DNA from 3 places in the Paraburkholderia megapolitana genome. Region 1 is predicted to be linked to each of the others. Evidence: predicted binding sites of a transcription regulator. Region 1 holds the regulator's gene; each other region holds the start of a gene.
What was found. Region 1 encodes LexA, which represses DNA repair genes until DNA is damaged. Its sites were predicted from a motif close to ACTGTATNNNNATACAGT; they were not measured.

Region 1 (7,044 bases):
CGACGAACCCGCTCTGCGCGACGTTGCCATGCAGCCGGTTTGCCCCGCCGAGAAACTCGTAGACAAACGAAGTCTGCGGATGGTCGTACACCTCCTGCGGACTGCCTACCTGCTCTACGTGACCGTGGTTCAGCACGACGATGCGGTCGGCGACTTCGAGCGCCTCTTCCTGGTCGTGCGTGACGAAGATCGTCGAGATGTGCAGATCGTCATGCAGACGCCGCAACCAGCCGCGCAACTCCTTGCGGACCTTCGCATCGAGCGCGCCGAACGGCTCGTCGAGCAGCAGCACCTTCGGCTCGACTGCGAGCGCACGCGCCAGCGCGATCCGCTGCCGCTGGCCGCCCGACAGCTCGGATGGATAGCGCTGCGCAAGCCAGTCGAGCTGCACGAGCTTCAGCAGTTCATGCACCTTCTCGCGAATCACGGCTTCGCTGGGACGCTCTTTGCGCGGTTTCACGCGCAGACCGAACGCGACGTTCTCGAACACCGTCATGTGACGAAACAGCGCGTAATGCTGGAACACGAAGCCGACCTGGCGTTCGCGCGCGCCGACCGTTGCGACGTCCTGGCCTTGCAGCACGACCTGGCCTGCGTCCGCATATTCAAGACCGGCGATCACGCGCAGCAGCGTCGTCTTGCCACAGCCGGACGGCCCAAGCAGCGCGACGAGTTCGCCGGGCGGGAAGTCGAGTGAAACGTCGTCTAGCGCGACGAAATCGCCGAAGCGCTTTTGCAGATTACGAACGATGATGCCCATGTGTTACCACTCCCCTTGCTGAACCGGTTGCGGCGCGACCTTGTTTAGCGATGTCGCCGAGCTCGCGGCCGTTCGCGCGCTGACGGGCTGACTTGCCGGTCCCGCATGCGCCGGCACGACCTGCGCATCGTCGCGCTGCGCCGACAGATGACGTTCCGCGAGCAGCTTCAGGCCGAGCGTCACGAGTGCGAGCAACGCCAGCACCGACGCCACGGCGAACGCCGCCGCGAAGTTGTATTCGTTATAAAGAATCTCGACGTGCAGCGGCATCGTATCGGTCTGCCCACGAATGTGGCCCGACACCACCGATACCGCGCCGAACTCGCCCATCGCCCGCGCATTGCAAAGGATGACGCCATACAGCAGGCCCCACTTCACGTTCGGCAGCGTCACGCGGCGAAACATCTGCCAGCCCGACGCGCCGAGCACGTGCGCGGCCTCTTCCTCGTCGTTGCCCTGCGCCTGCATCAACGGAATCAGTTCGCGGGCGACGAACGGGAACGTGACGAAGACCGTCGCGAGCACGATGCCGGGCACCGCGAAGATGATCTGTACGTCATGCGCCTGCAGCCACGGGCCGAACCAGCCCTGTGCACCGAACAGCAATACATAGACGAGGCCGGAGATCACGGGCGAAACCGAGAACGGCAGATCGATCAACGTGGTCAATAGCGCCTTGCCGCGAAATTCGAACTTCGCGATCGCCCACGATGCCGCGAGCCCGAACACGAGATTCAGCGGCACGGCGATCACGGCCGTCAGCAGCGTGAGCTTGATCGCGGACACGGCATCGGGATCGGTCAGCGACTCGAAATAGAAACCGATGCCCTTGCTCAGCGCCTGGACAAACACAGCAGCAAGCGGCACGACGAGAAACAGCACGAGAAACAGCAGCGCGATGCCGGTCAGGAGCCAGCGCACGACGCGTGATTCGGTGACCGGATCGGGACGGCGCGGTGCGCCTGGGCGGACCTTCGATGAAGCGGAAGCGCGGCTCATGGCGTGCCTCCTGTGACCGTTGCGGCCGTTGCCAGCGGCGCGCGCGGTGCAGCGGTGCCGCGCCCCGTGCGCCGCTGCAAGAACCATTGCAGCGTGTTGATCAGTAGCAGCATCAGAAATGACACGACGAGCATCACAACCGCGAGCGCAGTCGCACCCGCATAGTCGTACTGCTCGAGCTTCGTGATGATCAGGAGCGACGTAATCTCGGACTTCATCGGTACGTTACCGGCGATGAAAATCACCGAGCCGTATTCGCCGAGCGCGCGCGCGAACGCGAGCGCGAAGCCGGTCAACAATGCGGGAAACACGGCGGGCAGAACGACGCGCCGAAACGTCAACCAGCGCGAAGCACCGAGGCAGGCCGCCGCTTCCTCCTGTTCGCGCTCGAACTCTTCGAGCACCGGCTGCACCGTGCGCACGACGAACGGCAAACCGATGAACGTCAACGCGACGAGTACGCCAGCCGGCGTAAACGCGATCTTGATACCGAGCGGTTCGAGAAACTGGCCGATCCAGCCATTTCCCGCATACACGGCCGCGAGCGAAATACCCGCCACCGAGGTCGGCAACGCAAACGGCAAATCGACGATAGCGTCGACGATCCGTTTGAACGGAAACGTATAGCGCACCAGCACCCACGCGACGAGAAAGCCGAACACCGCATTGATCAGCGCACCGCCGAATGCCGAAAAAAAGGTCAAGCGGTACGAGGCCAGCACGCGCGGCGAACTGACGGCGCGCACGAACTGCGCCCAGTCGAGCGTCGCGGTTTTCAGGAAAGTTGCTGCGAGCGGAATCAGCACCACGAGGCTCAGATACGCCACCGTGATGCCGAGCGTCACGCCAAAACCGGGCAACGCACTCGGTTTGCGGAAGGTGAACGTCGTCATGCTCAATGCTCTGTCAGGGTTATCCGCTGCAGACCTGTCGGGTCCGGCGAGCGATGCATCGACGCGGTTCCATCTGGCCGAAAAGCGCGCCCGGGGGCGCGCTTGCCTGATGTCACCGCGTCGTTACATCGGCTGCTGCCGGTTCTCCGCGGTCTGCCTGTCTTTATGCTCTACGATCTGACGGCTTGCACTTCACTGCGGCGCGTAGATCGAATCGAACACGCCACCGTCGGCAAAATGCGTCTTCTGCGCGTTCGTCCAGCCGCCGAACGTATCGTCGACCGTGTACAGCTTCAGCTTCGGAAACTTGTCGGTCAGCGCGGCCGGCACCTTGTTCGAACGCGGACGGTAGAAGTTCTTTGCAGCGATCTCCTGGCCTTCCGGGCTATACAGGAAGTTCAGGTAAGCCTCGGCGAGCTTGCGCGTGCCATGCTTCTCAACGACCTTGTCGACCACGGCAACCGGCGGCTCAGCCAGAATGCTCACCGACGGCACGACGATCTCGAACTTGTCCGGACCGAATTCCTTCAGCGACAGGAACGCTTCGTTTTCCCATGCGATCAGCACATCGCCGATCCCGCGTTGCACGAAGCTCGTCGTCGCACCGCGCGCGCCCGAGTCGAGCACGCCCGCATTCTTATAGAGCTTCGAGACGAATTCCTTCGCGGTCTGCTCGTTACCGCCCGGCTGATGCAGCGCATAGGCCCACGCAGCGAGATAGTTCCAGCGCGCGCCGCCCGAGGTCTTCGGGTTCGGCGTGACGATCGATACGCCCGGCTTCGTCAGGTCGTTCCAGTCCTTGATCTGCTTCGGGTTGCCCTTGCGCACGAGAAACACGATCGTCGACGTGTAGGGCGACGCGTTGTCGGGCAGACGCTTCTGCCAGTTCTTGTCGAGCAGGCCCTTGTTCGCGAGCGCGTCGATGTCGTAGGCCAGCGCGAGCGTCACGACGTCCGCCTGCAAGCCGTCCAGCACCGAGCGCGCCTGTGCGCCCGAACCGCCGTGCGACTGCTTGAAGGTAATCGTTTCGCCGGTCTGCGCCTTCCACTGCTTGCCGAATGTCTGATTGATGTCCTGATACAGCTCGCGTGTCGGGTCGTACGACACGTTCAGCAGCGTTATATCTGCTGCCTGTGCGTGCGACACGATGCCGACTGCTGCCGCGGCGCCCAGCGCCAGTGCGGCAACGAGATGTTTCATCCTGTCTGCAAACCCCGTAATGCGATAGACCATCCAGTTTCTCCGTGCGGTGTGGTTGTGCTGGCTATGTATGTTGTTGTGCGCCTGATGACGATCAGGTCGAGGCCAGTCTATCGAACGGCTTACATCATTAAAAATAATGTTTCCTCATTCTTTAATACTCAAAAGTGGTAATGACGGCTGGGTGCGGCGTTGCGGCACGTAAATGGGTGTTTTGACAGCCAATTGCGGTGCTGCAGCGGCCCCTCTAGAGGACGAACTTAAAGTAACGCTTGATATGTGCCGAATACTGTATAAAAATACAGTCACCTGTCTATCCATACAGTGACGCTATGACCAAACTCACCGCACGACAGCAACAGGTTTTCGAACTGATCCAGCGCGCTATCGAGCGCACCGGCTTCCCACCCACGCGGGCGGAGATCGCCGCTGAGCTGGGCTTCAGCTCGGCCAATTCCGCAGAAGAGCACCTGCGGGCGCTTGCACGCAAAGGCGTGATCGAACTGGCGGCGGGCGCGTCGCGCGGTATCCGTCTGGTACGCAACCTCGACGACGCACCGCATCAGTTCACGCTGCCGCATGCGAGCCTGATGCAACTGTCGCTGCCGCTGGTCGGCCGCGTCGCGGCCGGTAGCCCGATCCTCGCGCAGGAACATATCTCGCAGCACTACGCCTGCGACCCGGCGCTCTTTTCGAGCAAGCCGGACTACCTGCTCAAGGTGCGCGGGCTGTCAATGCGCGACGCCGGTATCTTCGACGGCGATCTGCTCGCGGTGCAGAAAAAAAGCGAGGCGAAAGACGGCCAGATCATCATCGCGCGGCTTGGCGACGATGTGACGGTAAAGCGTCTGAAGCGGCGACCGAACGGCATTGAGCTGATCGCCGAGAACCCCGACTACGAAAACATCTTTGTCGAAGCCGGGAGCGACGACTTCGCGCTCGAAGGCATCGCGGTAGGGCTGATCCGGCCTACCGAATTCTGAACCTGTCGTCTGGAGAGATTCATGGAACGCCTTGCCCGCCTGCTGCCTTTCCGCCAGTTCGGACGTCTGCGTCATTTGCGCGGTGTCGTCCCGTGTGCCCCGCTCGAAGCAGACGGTGCGCCATCGCTGTTCGATGAAGCTCCCACTAGCTCGTCCATCCTGCCGTCGTCGTTGCCGGCATTCGCTCGCGTGTCGCTGAATGCGGGTCTCAACGTCGAACCGGCGCGTCGTGCTCCGGTGCGCGTGTACCATGGGTCGAAGCGACTCATCATGGTCGGTACGATGGATGCCGTATGCCGGATGATCGATCGTGCGATCGCCGAAGAACGTGCCGGCATTCAGGGTGCGCTGTTCGAATAAACGGAGAACGGCAGGCAATGGCAGGGACAGTCAACGGTAGACGCGGATCGCAGCAAGGCAGCATCCGCAAACCACTGGTTATCGTCGTGATCGTGATTGCGATCGTCGCGATCCTGGGGTTCAGCTACGCGTCGCCTTATATGACGCTCGACCGGTTGAAGCGCGCCGCCGACGCGCGCGATGCGGCAACCGTCGATCAATACGTCGATTTCCCCGCGTTGCGCGAAAGCCTGAAACAGCAGGTCACTGCCCTGCTCGCGCAACGGCTCGATGCGAAGAGCAATGGCAATCCGCTGGCCGCATTGGGCGCGATGATCGGTGTGGCATTGATTGGTCCGCTAGTCGATGCGTATGCAACACCGGATGGCGTTGCCGCGTTGCTGAACGGTATACCGCCGCGCGGCGAACCCGGCGAGCGGCCTCCTGCGCCGTCTCAAACTGCATCGAGCCCGGCAACCGACGTTGCACCGGCGCCCGGCGGTACAACACCGCCTTCGACACAGCCCCCGCAGCCGCCGCAAACCACTGCCGGCTATCGCGGGCTGAATGAATTCGTCATCACGTATCGGCACGGCGTAGGCGATACACGTTACTCAGCCATTCTGCATCGCGACGGTCTGTTTTCGTGGAAGCTATCCGCCGTCGATCTGAACGGACGCTAGTTCGAACGCTAGTGCCGTCTGCGTGCATTGCCTCTGAGATTCAGGCAGCCTCTTGTTGTTGCTGCTCCTGCACCGATGAACACGCCACCAGGATGCTGCACGACACGCGGTCTAGCAGCGGCGTGTTACCCGCACCCATCCACCAACGCGACAGGCCGGTACGGCATCGATGTCCCACTACGAGCAGATCGACCTGCAACTGGTTCGCGAGATTCGCGATCTCGTCGATAGGATGGCCGAACGCAAAGTGCCCTTGCGCGTTCACACCGCGCTCGGTCAGCCAGTCGACGCCTTCCTGAAGAATGTCACGCGCGGTTTTCTCAAAGCTGCCGCACGCAACATCGGTTAGCAACCCTGCGCTTTGCGCGATGCTCGAGCGCATATCCACTACCGACAGCAAATGCGTTTCAGCTTTCAGGTCCAGTGCCAGGTCCGCGCCGCAACGCAACGCCTTGCGGCCTTCACGCGAGCCGTCGTAGCACAACAGAATCTTTCGGTAGCTCGCCATCGTCATCTCCCTTCCGCGCCCATCGCGGCATTCGATTCAATCATGGTGCACCGCAATTCAGGTTGCAAGGGATGGAAAACGCCAGGTATTCGAGGCCCTGCAATGGGGCATGCGGCGGTGCAAAACGATGCGAAACAGCACCAAAGCAGCTACGACGAATGCATCGATACCCTAGAATAGGCACCCGTGGCTTACGCATCGCCTGCATCGCGCGCAGACAGCGCGTTCGCCGTTTCGTTTCCGCTGCAGTTTTTTGTTCCCGGAGCCCTCGTCGTCCATGTCAGATGCCGCAATCGAGTTTCAGCAGGTTGAAAAACGCTACGGCGACAAGATCGTCGTCGATGGCCTGTCGTTTCATGTGCAGGCTGGCGAATGCTTCGGTCTGCTTGGGCCGAACGGTGCCGGCAAAACGACCACGCTACGCATGCTGCTCGGTATCGCGTCGCCCGATGCGGGCACGATCCGCCTGTGCGGCGAAGCGATCCCCGAACGCGCACGCTTTGCGCGTATGCGTGTCGGCGTTGTGCCGCAGTTCGATAACCTCGACCCCGACTTCACCGTCAGCGAAAACCTGCTGGTGTTCGGCCGCTACTTCGGCCTGAGCGCTGCAGAGACGCGCGCCCTGGTGCCGTCGCTGCTCGAATTCGCGCGGCTCGAAAGCAAGGCCCACGCGCGCGTC
Region 2 (7,044 bases), on a different replicon from region 1:
CGGGATACAGCAGCGCGAGGCGCAGACGCGCGCGCAGATGCTGTTCGGCATTCGGCGCGAGATCGTAGCCGCATTCGTGCACCGGGCGCCCCACGCGGATCGCCGTCATGGTGTCCTGCAACGGCTTGCGCGAACGCACGTGCATCACGACATGACCGAGTGCCACGACCGGCACGCCATGCTGTTGCGAAACATATTCGAGCGCACCGCGATGGATGTCGTCCATGGCGCGCTGATGCAGGATCAGCCCGCACCAGGCGCGGCCCGGGAACGTCTCGTCGAGCCATTCGATCTGTGCATCCAGCCGCTCTTCCTGCGCGGGAAATTCCGGCACGAGGATGGCGAGGCAATCGGGCATGCCGCGCAGGTGACCGTACTGCGGGTCGGGGCGCGACAGGTCTTGTGGCGTCAGCCGGTATTGACCCTTCGGTGCGCGGGTGCGCGCGAGCGTGATCAGCTCGGACAGGTTGCCGTAGCCCTCGCGGTTCTGCGCGAGCAGGATCAGCCCGAATGCCGGCGAACCGTCGGCATGGACGAGCCGGAAATACGAACCGATGACGAGCGGCAACTTCGCGGTTTCTGCGGCGATGTGCGCGCGCACGGCACCAGCCAGCGAGCATTCATCGGTGATGGCGAGTCCTGCGTAGCCGAGTTGCACGGCGCGTGCCACGAGTTCATCGGCATGCGATGCGCCGTGCAGGAACGAGAAATTCGACAGGCAGAACAGCTCGGCATAGGCCGGCAGGGGACGGGCAACTGGATTCATCGCACGTCACCCAAAGAGTCCGTGCAGGAACCAGTGCGGATCGTTTTCGTCGCGGCTGCTGATGAGTTCGCGATAGATCCAGTAGCACGACTGGTCGTCGGCCTGGGCGACGAAGTAGTCGCGCTTGACGAGTTGCTCGTCGAACCAGCCGGCCTCGATGCGCTCGCCGGTCGAGGCCATTTTCAGCGGCGAGCCGTAGAACGGCCGATTGTTGCGCATCAGCAGTTGCACCGGCGTTTCGAGCAGCCATGTGGGGCGCGGCAGTCCGACGGGTAACGGCATGGGCTGACCCGCTTGGCCGGACTGGCCAAGCGGCACCCAGCGGTTAGCGACTTCCGGCCGATGATCGGCACCCGGCATGGGGCGCAGCACGTTCTCGTTGCCGAGGCGCGCCGCCAGCAACTCGACGAGCCGCGCATGATCTTCCGCCGAACCACCCGGTTCCTGGAAGAGCGTGCCCGAAGGCGGTTCGGCGGCCTGGACTTGGGCAGCGTCGAGCCGCAACGCGATGACCGGTGCCTCGAGCGTGAGGCGCGCAAGCCGTTCGCGGAGCAGACGGAGCAGATGGTCTTCGCGCCATGCCGGTTCGCCGAGCGCGATCTCGATGACGGTAGGGGCAATGGCGAGCCGGCCGCGTTCGTGTTCCAGCAGCAACTGCACGCCGGTTACCGCCAGTTGCTTCGCGCACAGCCAGCCGCATAGCTGCACGACCAGCCGATGCGCGGCAAAGAGCGCGCCTTCGGTATGTTCGAGACGATCGGGTAACTCAATGCGGGCGGAAAAAGTGGGCGGCAAATCGAGCCAGTCGAATAGTTCGGGGGCGGTGCCGAATGCGCGATCGAGCGAATCGAGCAGGTGTTCGCCGCAGCGGCGCTGCAAGCCCGCACGCGGCAGTCGCCGTACGTCGGCAATCGTTTCGCAGCCGAGGCCGGCAAACCAGTCGACGAACGGTCGCACTTCGACCACCGACCAGAGCGGCACGGTGGCGAGGTGCCGTTCAAGCGAGCGCATCTTCAGCAGGCGCCGGTTGCCGCGCTTCGCGAGCAGCCACGCGCCCTGGCCGGTTGGCGCGAGACTCACGCGCGCGCTGAAGCCGAGCGTGGCCAGCAACGCCTTCGCTGCGCGGCACAGATTCAGCACGCCGCCAAAGAGCCGCAGGCTGGCGCTGATATCGACGATGACCGTGGCTTCTTCGGCCAGCGCGACCTCCGGCGAGAACTGCATCAGCGTGATCGCGACGGCGCGCTGCGCGTCGATTTCGCGCGCCACGTCGCGCTCGAACATCTCGACGCCGGGCGCGAGCGTGAGCACGCCGCCGCGCTTCATGCCGGGACGGATACCGGCCGCGCGGGCCGTGCGGCTGGCGACCAGCACGCGGTCCTGCTCCAGTACCGCACAGCCGTGCGCCGGCTCAGGCAGCCACTTCGGCCTGAAGACCTCGAGCTGCAACCGGGGCAAGTGGACGGCGAGCAGTACGCGCATGACGGGAAAACAGTACCGGTGTGGGTTGAAGGGGAAGCGACAGAGGTTCGGTGCGCAACGGACCTCGTCGCTTGACGATGTCGACGCTGAGGCCATCGCCGCAAGCGCGCAGGGCCAGCCGCAGCAACGCGGGCGAAGCGTCTTTCGCGGCCGCCAGCGGCCGGATCATCACGAAGAGCGTGTCCGACGACTGCGCGGCGAGATGCAGCCGCCGCAGCGACGACGTCTGCACGTGCTGCCCCCAGAACAGCAACGCGCCGCAACTGCCGGCGCGCAGGATCTGTTCGGCGGCCCAGAGCGCGTCGACGGTTTTCGCCGCTTTGACCAGCATCAGCCGGCTGAGCGGCACGCCGATATAGTCGAGCCCGGGGCCGTTCGGAACGTGCGGCGGCTGGACCAGCGCGATGGGGCGTTTGTTGCTGGTACCGCCAGTACCGCCGATGCCGCCGGTCGCACCGAGCGCCGGCGCCAGCAACCGCATTTCGCCGACGCCCGCCTGCTGAACCAGCAGGTCGATGAGCGCGCCGACCGGCCAGCCGCCGCCGGGTAGTTCCGCGGAGAGTGCGGCGTAGCCGGTGTCGAGCGTGCGCGCATGGTGACGCGCGAGCTGCGACGCCCGCCAGAGCGACGGATGCAGGTCTTCCGGGTGAGACGCGAACGCGGACGGAGAAGAGGGCATCGGCTGATTGCAAAAATCACTGTATATATGTACAGTATCCTACACCGAAAACCGGAACGGCAAACGGCTACTTTCCGGCACTCATCCAGGTCAGCAGGAATTGCACGACACAAGGTAATGGAGAGCGAATCATGTATGTCCGCACTATCGCGCTGACAACGCTACTCTTCGGCGCGGCTTCGGTCGCTCATGCGGAGACCTACATCGAAATCTGGAATCCGCCGGAGGCGCGTGCGCATCCGCCTGTGCCGCGTGTTTCTCGCAGTACGCGGTCGCATGCCGGTGTGTCGGTGCCGCGTCTGGCCAAACGGGTGACCGAGCCCACGCTGCCCGGCGAATCCGCGCAGGCGTTGGCGCAGTCGCCGAAGAAGCGCGGTGTGCCTGCCATCCCCATGCTGCCCCGCAAGATCGGCCCGGACGGCCGTGTCCTGCAGGTCTGAGCGAGTGCCCGTGACTCCGGATGCAAATGAACCCGGCAAGCTACCGTCTGCCGATGAACTCAGCGCCCATTCCACAGCAGCCTTGCTGTGCTATCTGGCCGTGAGCGAACTGGCGGCAGTCGTACTTCACGACACACCATCAACGGATGCGCAGCTGGTCGAATCCGCGCGCATCTGGCTCGCGCGCCACGCGCTCGATGCGGGCTGGCTCGAACGGGTGACGTTTGCCCGCAAGGCACGCCGCATCGCGAAGCGCTTCGTCGTCGGGCAGACATGGTCCGCCGCACAGTTGCAGCCGTCGAACCTGTTCCTCGATGCGACCACCACGAATCCGGCAGACCCGGTCGTGGCGCAGGTCTGGCGCGCATGCACCGACGCCGATGCTGTGAACTGACTGTGCTTCGTCACTACCGAGGGACGGCGAAATTCGTTCAACTGGGTGCAGCGACCTGGTAATCATTGGGTAACCAGGCCCCATGAAATCCAGCGGGAATTCGCCTGGGCAGATGTACCGTTGCGATCGGAGCGTTGTCTATATTCTTGCCGTCGAGAATGACCAGATCACTGGTATCCGTTGCCTGGCGATAGACACATACGAGCAGCCAGCCATCGTCTTCGACAGAGGCGCCGGGGCGCGCCACGAAGACCGGTTCGCTGTTCTGGTCACCTTCGGGAACGCTATATCGCTGTAGTGAACCGGACTCGAGATCATAGCGAACGACACCGCGAAATTCGGTATTGGTCGGTTGTTCTGCGGCATAGAAAAATCGATAGGGACGGCCGGTTCGTCCTTCGTTGATGCGAGGCAGTTCGATATGGATATCCGCGATTTGTCTTTCCGCCACGGTTCCGTTGTCGAGGTCGATGACGTAGCGCCACGGAATGCCCAATGGAGCGGTCTCGAATGTTGACCCTCCATCAGCGAGACGAAAATATCGGGGATATCGAATCGCATCCAGCACAACGGTCGCCTCGTCGGCGTCGTACGCATTCAGCACGTGCTGGATAAAGCACGGCGCTATGTCAAACCAGCGCAGCTCGCCGCCATGGCGAGGCATGATCCCGAGCCTCGCCTGATGGTCGTCGCGCCAACGCAATGGCATTCGATATCCTCTCGACAGCATCGAGAAGTCGTACCCGACATTAAGATCAAGAAAGATACTGCGGGTAGCAGTGATTGCCATGTCGTGCATCATCGAGGGCGACGACATCTCGATCTCGATGTCGACACCCGGCATACCGCTCGCGTCCGTCACGGCATAGCGCAAAAACGGCTTCTTCCAGTCAGCGCGAAAGCTCATCAGTTCACCCGTTTCCGGGTCGATTTTCGGATGGGCCGTCATGCCGTTTGCCAGCCCAGGATGACAACGGGTTGCGCCGAGTGTTTCGAGTTCAGCTGTCATGGCAAGTGGAGGGCCGCCCTCAGACAATGCCAGTATTTCGCCCGCGTGGAAGAGCACATTCACGTTCGGATTCGTATCGAGCAGGGTCGGTGAGGCATCGGGGTTATATACGTCAGCCCACCGTTTTGTACGAGCCCAGCGATTCCTGTAACCCGTTGCGTGGCCGTCGTGCAACGAGATGGCATGCAGCATGGCATCTTCGGGCCACCAGTCCAGCACGTCGTTTCCCTTGAAGCGGCCACGCAGAGGGTTGGGTCCGTTGCGTAGCAGCACACCGTTGAGATCCTGCGGAATCGCTCCTGTGACGGGAAGATCGATAAGGTCGACTTCATCGGGCACGGCCGCTCCGGCGCCGGAATTCAAGTCGAGTGTGGTCATGTTGGTAGTCCTTCTATCCGGGCGTCGTAGGGCACACATCGTCACCAGCGCCAAAAGCGGGCGCGATTGCGTGATCGCACCTGTCCTCGGGCCAGGTGGCGATGAGCTAATTTATATCCGGGTGAAAACATTGTCAATTAAATCCGGGTATAAATATGGGCGACCGCCACGAATCCGGCAGATTGTGCAGAGCCGCTACATCAGCCGGTCGGCAGCTGGGCGTTGAAAACCGCCAGTTGAGCGGCGAAAGCGCGCTGGTACGCGGGGCGCGCTTCGCCGCGGGCGACATAGGCGAAGAGCTTCGGAAATTCGTCGAGCAGGCCCGATGGTTTCAACCGGAGTAGCACCGCGATCATCATCAGGTCGCCCACGCTGAACGCACCATCGAGCCAGTCGGCACTGCCAAGGCGATCGGACAGCTCGCCTAGCCGGCCACGGATGCGATCCAGGACCATCAGCAGGCGCTCCTCGTACCACGGCTTGTCGCGCTCCAGAAACTTGACGGTCTGGAGATCGAGGATAGTCGGCTCAACCGTGTTGAGCGCGGCAAACATCCATGTGATCGCGCGTGCCCGGGCGTGCGCGTCGTCGGGTAGCAGGCCGGTATGGGACTCTGCAATATGAAACACGATCGCCCCCGACTCGAACAGCGCAAGCGTGCCTTCTTCGTAGGTCGGGATCTGCCCAAATGGATGAATCGCTCGATGCGCGGGTTCTTTCATTGCACTGAACGACACCAGACGAACCTCGTAAGGCTGGCCCGCTTCTTCAAGCGCCCAGCGAACCCGCATGTCACGTGCGAGTCCCTTGCCGCGATCGGGCGACCGTTCAAAGGCGGTGATAACGGGGAGCAGTGGAGGGGGCATGCTGACTTCTCCTTTGTTTGATGTCTTGTCAGGTGCCGGATACACAACCCGGCGCATACCTGGTCGACGTTCGAGATCGGGCTAAATCGACATCTCTTGGCTACTTTTCTTATCGAAGAGCGGTTTCTAATCAGATTAGACCGTCTCATTAGCGCCGCTTCGCCGGCTGCGCATGAAAGAATCTTTACGCTTCTTCTTTGCTCCCAAGGCGAGCACGCGCGGTTGCGATCGACTGATGCAGCTTTTCCTGCAAGATTTCGCGAGACGGCAGTACGGTCAGATATTCCGCGACGTGGATTCCGCTCTTGCCCAGCTCCAGAAGTTCGATCTGCTCCTGCTTCTTTCCCGCGCAGAGGATGATGCCGATCGGCGGGAGTTCGTCGCGTTCCTGCTCGTGGCGGGTGAGCCAGCGCAGATAGAGTTCCATCTGGCTTTTGTATTCAGCCTTGAAGGCGTCGAGTTTCAACTCGACGGCAACAAGCCGTTTCAACTTGCGGTTGTAGAACAGCAGGTCGATATAGAAATCGTCGTTGTCGATCTGCAGGCGTTTCTGGCGGGCGACGAACGTAAAGCCCGCACCCAACTCCAGCAGGAACTGCTCCATTTCGCGCAGGATGGCGTTTTCGAGATCGCCTTCGAGGTAGCGGTCGCTCAGCCCGAGAAAGTCGAGCACATAGGGATCTTTCAACACGACGTCGGGCGGGGTGGGCTGTTCACTGCGTAACAGCGAAAGCTCGTGCCGGATTGTGTCTTCCGGCTTGCGCGAAAGCGCGCTGCGCTCAAACAGCAACGAGTTGACACGTTCCAGTAGCTGGCGCGACGACCAGCGTTCGGCACGACACAACTCGATGTAAAAGTCCCGTTTCAGCGGATCGTCGATGTAAATCAACGTTTTTAGATGGGTCCAGCTCAATTCTCTCCGCACTGCGGAGAGAATTGGTTCATCCTGAAACACCTCGGCCAGGCGAACACAGTGTCGCAACTGGCGCTCGCTCCAGCCGCGGCCGTACTCTGCTGTCAGGCGTTCAGC
Region 3 (7,044 bases), 1.8 Mb from region 1:
TCGCCGGTGCATGTTCGGCGACGTAGGTCGCCGCGCCGCCGTATTCGCCGCCGAGTGCGAGACCTTGCAGCAGCCGCATCGCGATGAAGATCACCGGCGATGCAATGCCGATCGTCGCGTAACCAGGCAGGAAGCCGACGACGAAGGTCGACAGGCCCATGATCACGATCGTCACGAGGAAGGTGTACTTGCGCCCCACCATGTCGCCGAGCCGGCCGAACACGATCGCGCCGAACGGTCGTACCGCGAAGCCCGCGGCAAAGCCGAGCAGCGTGAAGATGAAGGCGGCGGTCGGATTGACGCCGGAAAAGAAGCTCTTGCTGATAAAGGCAGCCAGCGACCCGGCCAGATAGAAGTCGTACCACTCGAAAACGGTGCCTAGCGACGATGCGAAGATGACCTTCTTCTCCTCGCGTGTCATTGGCGCATGCGAAATTTGTCCGCTGACGCTAGCCATGTACTGTCTCCATGTTGATATGCGTGCGCGTTCACCCCGGTCAGGCCGCACGTGCACCGATTATTGGAGCGGAAACTTACTGCCTACTGACGTGACGTCTCAAAAATCGGGACGGTTGCCCGGTCGTCAAAATGGTTCTATTTCCAGCGATAGATGTGGCTTGTTCGGCGAATCTGCTCTTATCGTGGTGTTTCTGCCAGTGGGGTAGTTACTTCCCGGCGGACGCCCTAGGGTAAGTCCGGTGCCGGTTTCAGCATAGTCAGACTGACACGCACGAGCGTGCCCGCAAGCTGGGGCGCGTGCTGGTAGACATGATCCTCGATGGCCAGCGTGCCGCCGTGCATCGCGGCGATTTCCCGCACGATCGCAAGACCGAGCCCGCTGCCGTCTCCCTCACGGCCGAGAATCCGGTAGAACCGCTCGACCACGCGCTCACGCTCGGCGGCCGGAATGCCGATGCCGGTGTCCTCGACTTCCAGATGCACCCGCTGCGCCGCCGGTTCGGCGCGCACCCGCACGGTGATGCGTCCGCTGGCCGGCGTATAGCGAATGGCGTTGTCGATCAGGTTCGACAACATCTCGCGCAGCATGACCGGATTGCCGTCTACGGAGACCGGTTCGTCGGGGCCTTCGTAGCCGAGGTCCATTTGCTTCGCGAGCGCCGGCTGCACCCAGTCGCGCACGGCGTGGCGGGCCACTTCGGTGATTTCGACCGGCGTGAAGATCTGCCCTGACATACGGTTTTCCGCGCGGGCCAGCGCGAGCAGTTGCGTGACGAGCCGCGCCGCATGCTCGGAACTCGTCGCAATCTGTTCGAGCGAGCGATGGACTTCGGCGGGCGCGTTCTGGCGCAGCGCCAGTTCGGCCTGGGTCCGCAGTCCGGCGAGCGGTGTCTTCATCTGATGCGCGGCGTCCGCGATGAAGCGCTTCTGCAGCTCCATGTTCTGTTCGAGGCGCGTCAACAGATCGTTGAACGACGTGACGAGCGGCTCGATCTCCGGCGGCGCGCGCCGCGCTTCGAGTGGCGAGAGATCGTCGGGGCGGCGGGAGCGGATATGCGACTGCAGCGCATGCAACGGCGCCAGTCCGCGCGACAACCCGAACCACACGAGCACGATGGCCAGCGGCAGGATCACGAACTGCGGCAGGATCACGCCTTTGATGATGTCGTTCGCGAGCTGGCTGCGCTTGTCGAGCGTCTCGGCGACCTGGACGAGCACGGGCTGGGCGCCGGGCGTCTGCGGAAACTCGACGGTCGTGTAGGCGACGCGGATGTCGCTGCCGCGCAGCACTTCGTCGCGGAATTCGACGAGGCCGGGCTGCGGCCGGTCTTCTTCGTGCGGCAACGGCATGTCGCGGTCGCCGGCGACCAGTTCGCCGCGCGTACCGAGCACCTGGAAGAACACGTTATCGATGTTGTCCGCGCGCAGGAATTCGCGCGTCGAATCGGGCAGCGACAGCTCGGCGACGCCGTTCACCGGATGGATCTGGCGCGCCAGCACGTAAGCATCGGTTTCGAGCGCGCGATCGAACGGACCGTTGGCAATCGATTTGGCGACCAGATACGTGACCGCGATGCTCATCGGCCACAGCAGCAGAAGCGGCGCCAGCATCCAGTCGAGAATCTCGCCGAACAGCGAGCGCGGGCGCGCCGCCGCGGCGGCTTCGGTTTCGTCGGGTGGGGCGAACGGGTTGGCGTAGCTGGCGTCGCGCGCTTCGTCGAGATCCGCCGAAGGGGCGATGGGCGCAGTGGCGCGGTCTGCGCGGGCGGGCATGAATACGTTGCCGTCTATCTATAGTGCTGGTTGGCCGGCATCCCGGGCGATGCCGGTGGTGCGGGCTCGGCGGTGTTTGGGGTGTTGGCAAACGCCTGAGGTTCGCCTGCGGCGGCGGCAACCGGCGCGGCTTTCTCGAGGCAGTAGCCGAGGCCGCGCACCGTGGCGATGCGCACGCCGCCCGGCTCCAGTTTTTTGCGCAGCCGGTGAACGTAGACCTCGATGGCGTTGTTGCTGACTTCCTCGCCCCATTCGCACAGATGATCGACCAGTTGTTCCTTCGAGACGAGCCGGCCGACCCGCTGCAGCAGCACTTCGAGCAGGCCGAGTTCGCGTGCCGACAACTCGACCACCTGCTCGTTGATGCAGGCAATCCGGCCCACCTGATCGAATGACAGCGCGCCATGTCGCACCACAGTCGGACCGCCCCCCGCGCCGCGCCGCGTCAGCGCGCGCACGCGTGCTTCGAGCTCGTTGAGTGCAAACGGTTTGGCCATGTAGTCGTCGGCGCCGAGGTCGAGGCCCTTCACCCGTTCGTCGACGCTGTCGGCGGCGGTCAGGATTAGCACCGGCAGGTTCGAGTTGCGCGCGCGCAGGCGGCGCAGCACTTCAAGCCCGGACATGCGCGGTAATCCTAAATCCAGGATAAGCAGGTCGAAAGTTTGCATCGACAGGGCGGTATCGGCTTCTACGCCGTTCTTCACGTGGTCGACGGCATAGGCCGATTGGCGGAGTGATCGAACGACACCGTCCGCGAGTATGCTGTTGTCTTCGGCAATCAGAATTCGCATGGTGCGTCCAGCCTGGCATTGCCGGCGCCGGGGATGCACCTGGCGCGCAGCGGTCTCCGGAAATCTTGTGGGTAGTGTTGGCGGTCCGGTTGGACGCGTGCGCCGTGACATAGCGTGACGTGGCGTGCGCGCAACTTCAATTCCGGGCTTGCCAAAACTACTGTTTTTTTATACAGTATCTGCGTTCGGTGTGCAACCTGGTGAAACAGGTTGCTCCACCACCTCAGACGCCGATCATCATAGCAAAGGACGATTCATGGAAGAAAGCAAGAAAGGCCCGGCTGGACTGACTGCTGAGAAGAGCAAGGCGCTTGCCGCCGCGCTCGCGCAGATCGAAAAGCAGTTCGGCAAGGGGTCGGTCATGCGGCTCGGCGCTGGGGAAGCGGTCGAGGACATCCAGGTGGTCTCCACGGGTTCGCTGGGGCTCGACATCGCACTGGGCGTCGGCGGTTTGCCGCGCGGCCGGGTGGTCGAAATCTACGGGCCGGAATCGTCGGGTAAAACCACGTTGACGCTGCAGGTCATTGCCGAAATGCAGAAGATCGGCGGCACGGCGGCGTTTATCGACGCGGAACACGCGCTCGACATCCAGTACGCGGGCAAGCTTGGCGTCAACGTGTCCGACCTGCTGGTGTCGCAGCCGGATACCGGCGAACAGGCGCTCGAAATCGCCGACGCGCTGGTGCGCTCGGGCTCGATCGACATGATCGTGATCGACTCGGTGGCGGCACTGGTGCCGAAGGCCGAAATCGAAGGCGAGATGGGCGATTCGCTGCCGGGCTTGCAGGCACGGTTGATGTCGCAGGCACTGCGCAAGCTGACCGGCACGATCAAGCGGACGAACTGCCTCGTCATCTTCATCAACCAGATCCGGATGAAGATCGGTGTGATGTTCGGCAATCCGGAAACCACGACGGGCGGTAACGCGCTGAAGTTCTATGCGTCGGTACGTCTGGATATCCGCCGTATCGGTTCGATCAAGAAGAACGATGAAGTGATCGGCAACGAGACGCGCGTGAAGGTGGTCAAGAACAAGGTGGCGCCGCCGTTCCGCGAAGCGATTTTCGACATTCTGTATGGCGAGGGTATTTCGCGTCAGGGCGAAGTCATCGACCTGGGCGTGCAGGCCAAGATCGTCGACAAGGCGGGTGCCTGGTACAGCTATAACGGTGATCGTATCGGCCAGGGCAAAGACAACGCTCGCGAATTCCTGCGTGAAAATCCGGACATCGCGCGTGAAATCGAAAACCGTATTCGCGAATCGCTGGGTGTGAACGCGATGGCGTCCGCTGCACCTGTTGGCGCCGCTGCTGAAGTCGCCGACGAAGAGGAGTAATCATCGCGTGATACGCAAGGGCCGGCCGGTGTCCGATACAAGGCGCGCCGGCGGCCCGCGTGATGACGAGTCGCGTGGATCATCCGGTCCCGCGGCTGCGTCTGATTCATCGGCTGATCCATTCGAGTCTTTCGACGATCACGACCGCGCTGCTGGTCTGAACTCCGATCGCAACTCCGATAGGAGCACCCGCCGATCTTCCGGCTGGTCCCGGCCCGCTCGAGATTCGCATCGCCCAGATGGGGCGAGCGCCTCAGGCGCCGATACTTCCTCGTCAGAAACGGTCTATAGCCGCTCGCGTCGCACTCGTGACGAGTCAGGTTCCGCCACAAAGTCCACCGATACAGACACGGCCGCGCGCACCACACGCCCAGGCCGTTCACTGAAAGGTCGAGCGCTCGGCTACCTGTCCCGCCGCGAATACAGCCGCGCTGAACTCTCGCGCAAGCTGATGCCGTTCGCCGACGAAGCCGATCCACTCGAAGCATTGCTCGACGAACTCGAGCGCGATGGCTGGCTCTCCGACTCGCGCTTTGCGGAAAGCCTGATCAATCGGAGGGCGTCGCGTGTTGGAGCGAGCCGGATCGTAAGTGAGTTGAAGCGCCACGCGGTGAGCCAGACGCTGATCGAAGAAACCGGCGCGCAGTTGCGCGAAACCGAAATGGCGCGGGCGCAGGCTGTCTGGCGCAAAAAGTATGGTGCACTTCCCACCACAGTCGCCGAGCGCGCAAGGCAAGCGCGTTTTCTGATGGCGCGCGGATTCTCACAGTCCATCATCGGAAAGATTCTGAAGGGCATCGACGACGAGTGGAGTGGCGACTAGCTGCTTCGCGTTGCCTTCTACGATGTTGCATCGCCGCAGACATCGCGCGAAAGTCCAGCCCGCCAGCCTCCCACGGCTGACTCCAAGATGTCTCAAATACTCGATATGCTAAAATCAGGCGGTTTTCCAATCCGGCCTTCCGTCCCGCATGCCGCTTTCCCCGCCCGTCTCCCGTCAGTTGCGCCACCGTCGCGCAATCCATGCGGAAGCCTATGAGCGTGCCGATGGCTTGTGGGACATCGAGGCGTGCCTGACCGACCAGAAGCCACGCGATGTGGCGCTTGCGTCGGGTGTCCGGCCCAATGGCCTGCCGATCCATGAACTCTGGCTTCGCATCACGATCGATCGCAAGCTCACCGTCGTCGACGCCGAAACGTCGTCCGACTGGGTGCCCTATCCCGGTCAGTGCGAAACCGCCAATTCCGCCTATCGCGCCCTCATCGGGCTCAATCTGCTCAACAACTTTCGTCGCGACGCTACCCGCCTGCTGGCCGGTACCGCGGGCTGCACGCATCTCACCGAGCTCTGCGCAGTCCTGCCTACCGCGGCCATTCAGGCATTCGCGGGCGACGTCTGGAACACGAAAAACGGCGGCCCCGACGGCAAGCACGAGCAAGGTAACGAAGGCAACGAAGGCCACGCAAGCAACGGTACAGACAACGCAAGCAGCACCACACAAACCACCCGTTCAATCGACAAACCGCCTTTCCAGCTCGGTCGCTGCCATGCGCTGCGATTCGATGGCGAGGCGGTTCGACAGTTTTATCCGCGCTGGCACGGCCACGCGCCACGCTCCGCTCGGGCCGAAACAGCCGGCGAGCCGTGCGCAAACGCGGCAGCCAATGCAGCAAGTGCAAACGATACGACTGACACCAGCGATAAAAACAGCAATCAAGTTCAATCCAACTCTCAGACTGAAGGGAATCACGCATGAAGATTCACGAGTACCAGGGTAAGGAAATCCTGCGGAAATTCGGTGTCGCGGTACCGCGCGGCACGCCGGTGTTCTCGGTGGATGATGCGGTCAAGGCCGCTGAAGAGCTGGGCGGCCCGGTATGGGTCGTGAAGGCTCAGATCCACGCGGGTGGCCGTGGCAAGGGTGGCGGCGTGAAGGTGGCGAAGTCGCTGGAACAGGTTCGCGAGTACTCGAACCAGATCCTGGGCATGCAGCTCGTCACGCACCAGACTGGCCCGGAAGGCCAGAAGGTGAACCGCCTGCTGATCGAAGAAGGCGCTGACATCAAGAAGGAACTGTATGTCGGCCTCGTGATCGATCGCGTCTCGCAGAAGATCGTCGTGATGGCATCGAGCGAAGGCGGCATGGACGTCGAAGAAGTCGCAGAAAAGACGCCCGAGCTGATCCACAAGATCGCTGTCGATCCGGCAACCGGTCTGAAAGACGCCGAAGCCGACGAACTCGCCACGAAGATCGGCGTGCCCGCCGCATCGCTGCCGCAAGCTCGCGCGATCCTGCAAGGCCTGTACAAGGCGTTCTGGGACACCGACGCATCGCTCGCCGAAATCAACCCGCTCATCCTGACCGGCGACGGCAAGGTGATCGCACTCGACGCGAAGTTCAACTTCGATTCGAACGCACTGTTCCGTCACCCGGAAATCGTTGCGTACCGCGATCTGGACGAAGAAGATCCGGCTGAAGTCGAAGCGTCGAAGTTCGACCTCGCGTACATCTCGCTCGACGGCAACATCGGCTGTCTCGTGAACGGCGCAGGCCTCGCGATGGCGACGATGGACACCATCAAGCTGTTCGGCGGCGAACCGGCGAACTTCCTCGACGTCGGCGGAGGAGCTACGACCGAGAAGGTCACCGAAGCGTTCAAGATCATGCTGAAGAACCCGAATCT

Region 2: imuA (translesion DNA synthesis-associated protein ImuA) is a predicted target of LexA. The motif match lies at 2,946-2,963, and genes of this name have one in related genera.
Region 3: recA (recombinase RecA) is a predicted target of LexA. The motif match lies at 3,183-3,200, and genes of this name have one in related genera.

The regions. Positions count from the first base shown of each region.
Region 1 is NZ_CP041745.1:1,913,102-1,920,145, reverse strand. Features, by position in the region: gene FNZ07_RS22020 (sulfate/molybdate ABC transporter ATP-binding protein) at 1-760, opposite strand, end outside; gene cysW (sulfate ABC transporter permease subunit CysW) at 764-1,759, opposite strand; gene cysT (sulfate ABC transporter permease subunit CysT) at 1,756-2,652, opposite strand; gene FNZ07_RS22005 (sulfate ABC transporter substrate-binding protein) at 2,845-3,885, opposite strand; gene lexA (transcriptional repressor LexA) at 4,185-4,835, shown strand; gene FNZ07_RS21995 (hypothetical protein) at 4,857-5,195, shown strand; gene FNZ07_RS21990 (DUF2939 domain-containing protein) at 5,213-5,857, shown strand; gene FNZ07_RS21985 (universal stress protein) at 5,898-6,365, opposite strand; gene nodI (nodulation factor ABC transporter ATP-binding protein NodI) at 6,643-7,044, shown strand, end outside.
Region 2 is NZ_CP041743.1:2,967,544-2,974,587, reverse strand. Features, by position in the region: gene FNZ07_RS12565 (error-prone DNA polymerase) at 1-766, opposite strand, end outside; gene FNZ07_RS12560 (Y-family DNA polymerase) at 773-2,248, opposite strand; gene imuA (translesion DNA synthesis-associated protein ImuA) at 2,178-2,927, opposite strand; gene FNZ07_RS12550 (hypothetical protein) at 3,059-3,367, shown strand; gene FNZ07_RS12545 (hypothetical protein) at 3,378-3,761, shown strand; gene FNZ07_RS12540 (carotenoid oxygenase family protein) at 3,799-5,148, opposite strand; gene FNZ07_RS12535 (glutathione S-transferase family protein) at 5,349-6,014, opposite strand; gene FNZ07_RS12530 (PDDEXK nuclease domain-containing protein) at 6,199-7,044, opposite strand, start outside.
Region 3 is NZ_CP041745.1:3,751,494-3,758,537, reverse strand. Features, by position in the region: gene FNZ07_RS30090 (MFS transporter) at 1-457, opposite strand, end outside; gene FNZ07_RS30085 (sensor histidine kinase N-terminal domain-containing protein) at 685-2,232, opposite strand; gene FNZ07_RS30080 (response regulator transcription factor) at 2,247-3,023, opposite strand; gene recA (recombinase RecA) at 3,280-4,359, shown strand; gene recX (recombination regulator RecX) at 4,367-5,182, shown strand; gene FNZ07_RS30065 (DUF2889 domain-containing protein) at 5,331-6,116, shown strand; gene sucC (ADP-forming succinate--CoA ligase subunit beta) at 6,113-7,044, shown strand, end outside.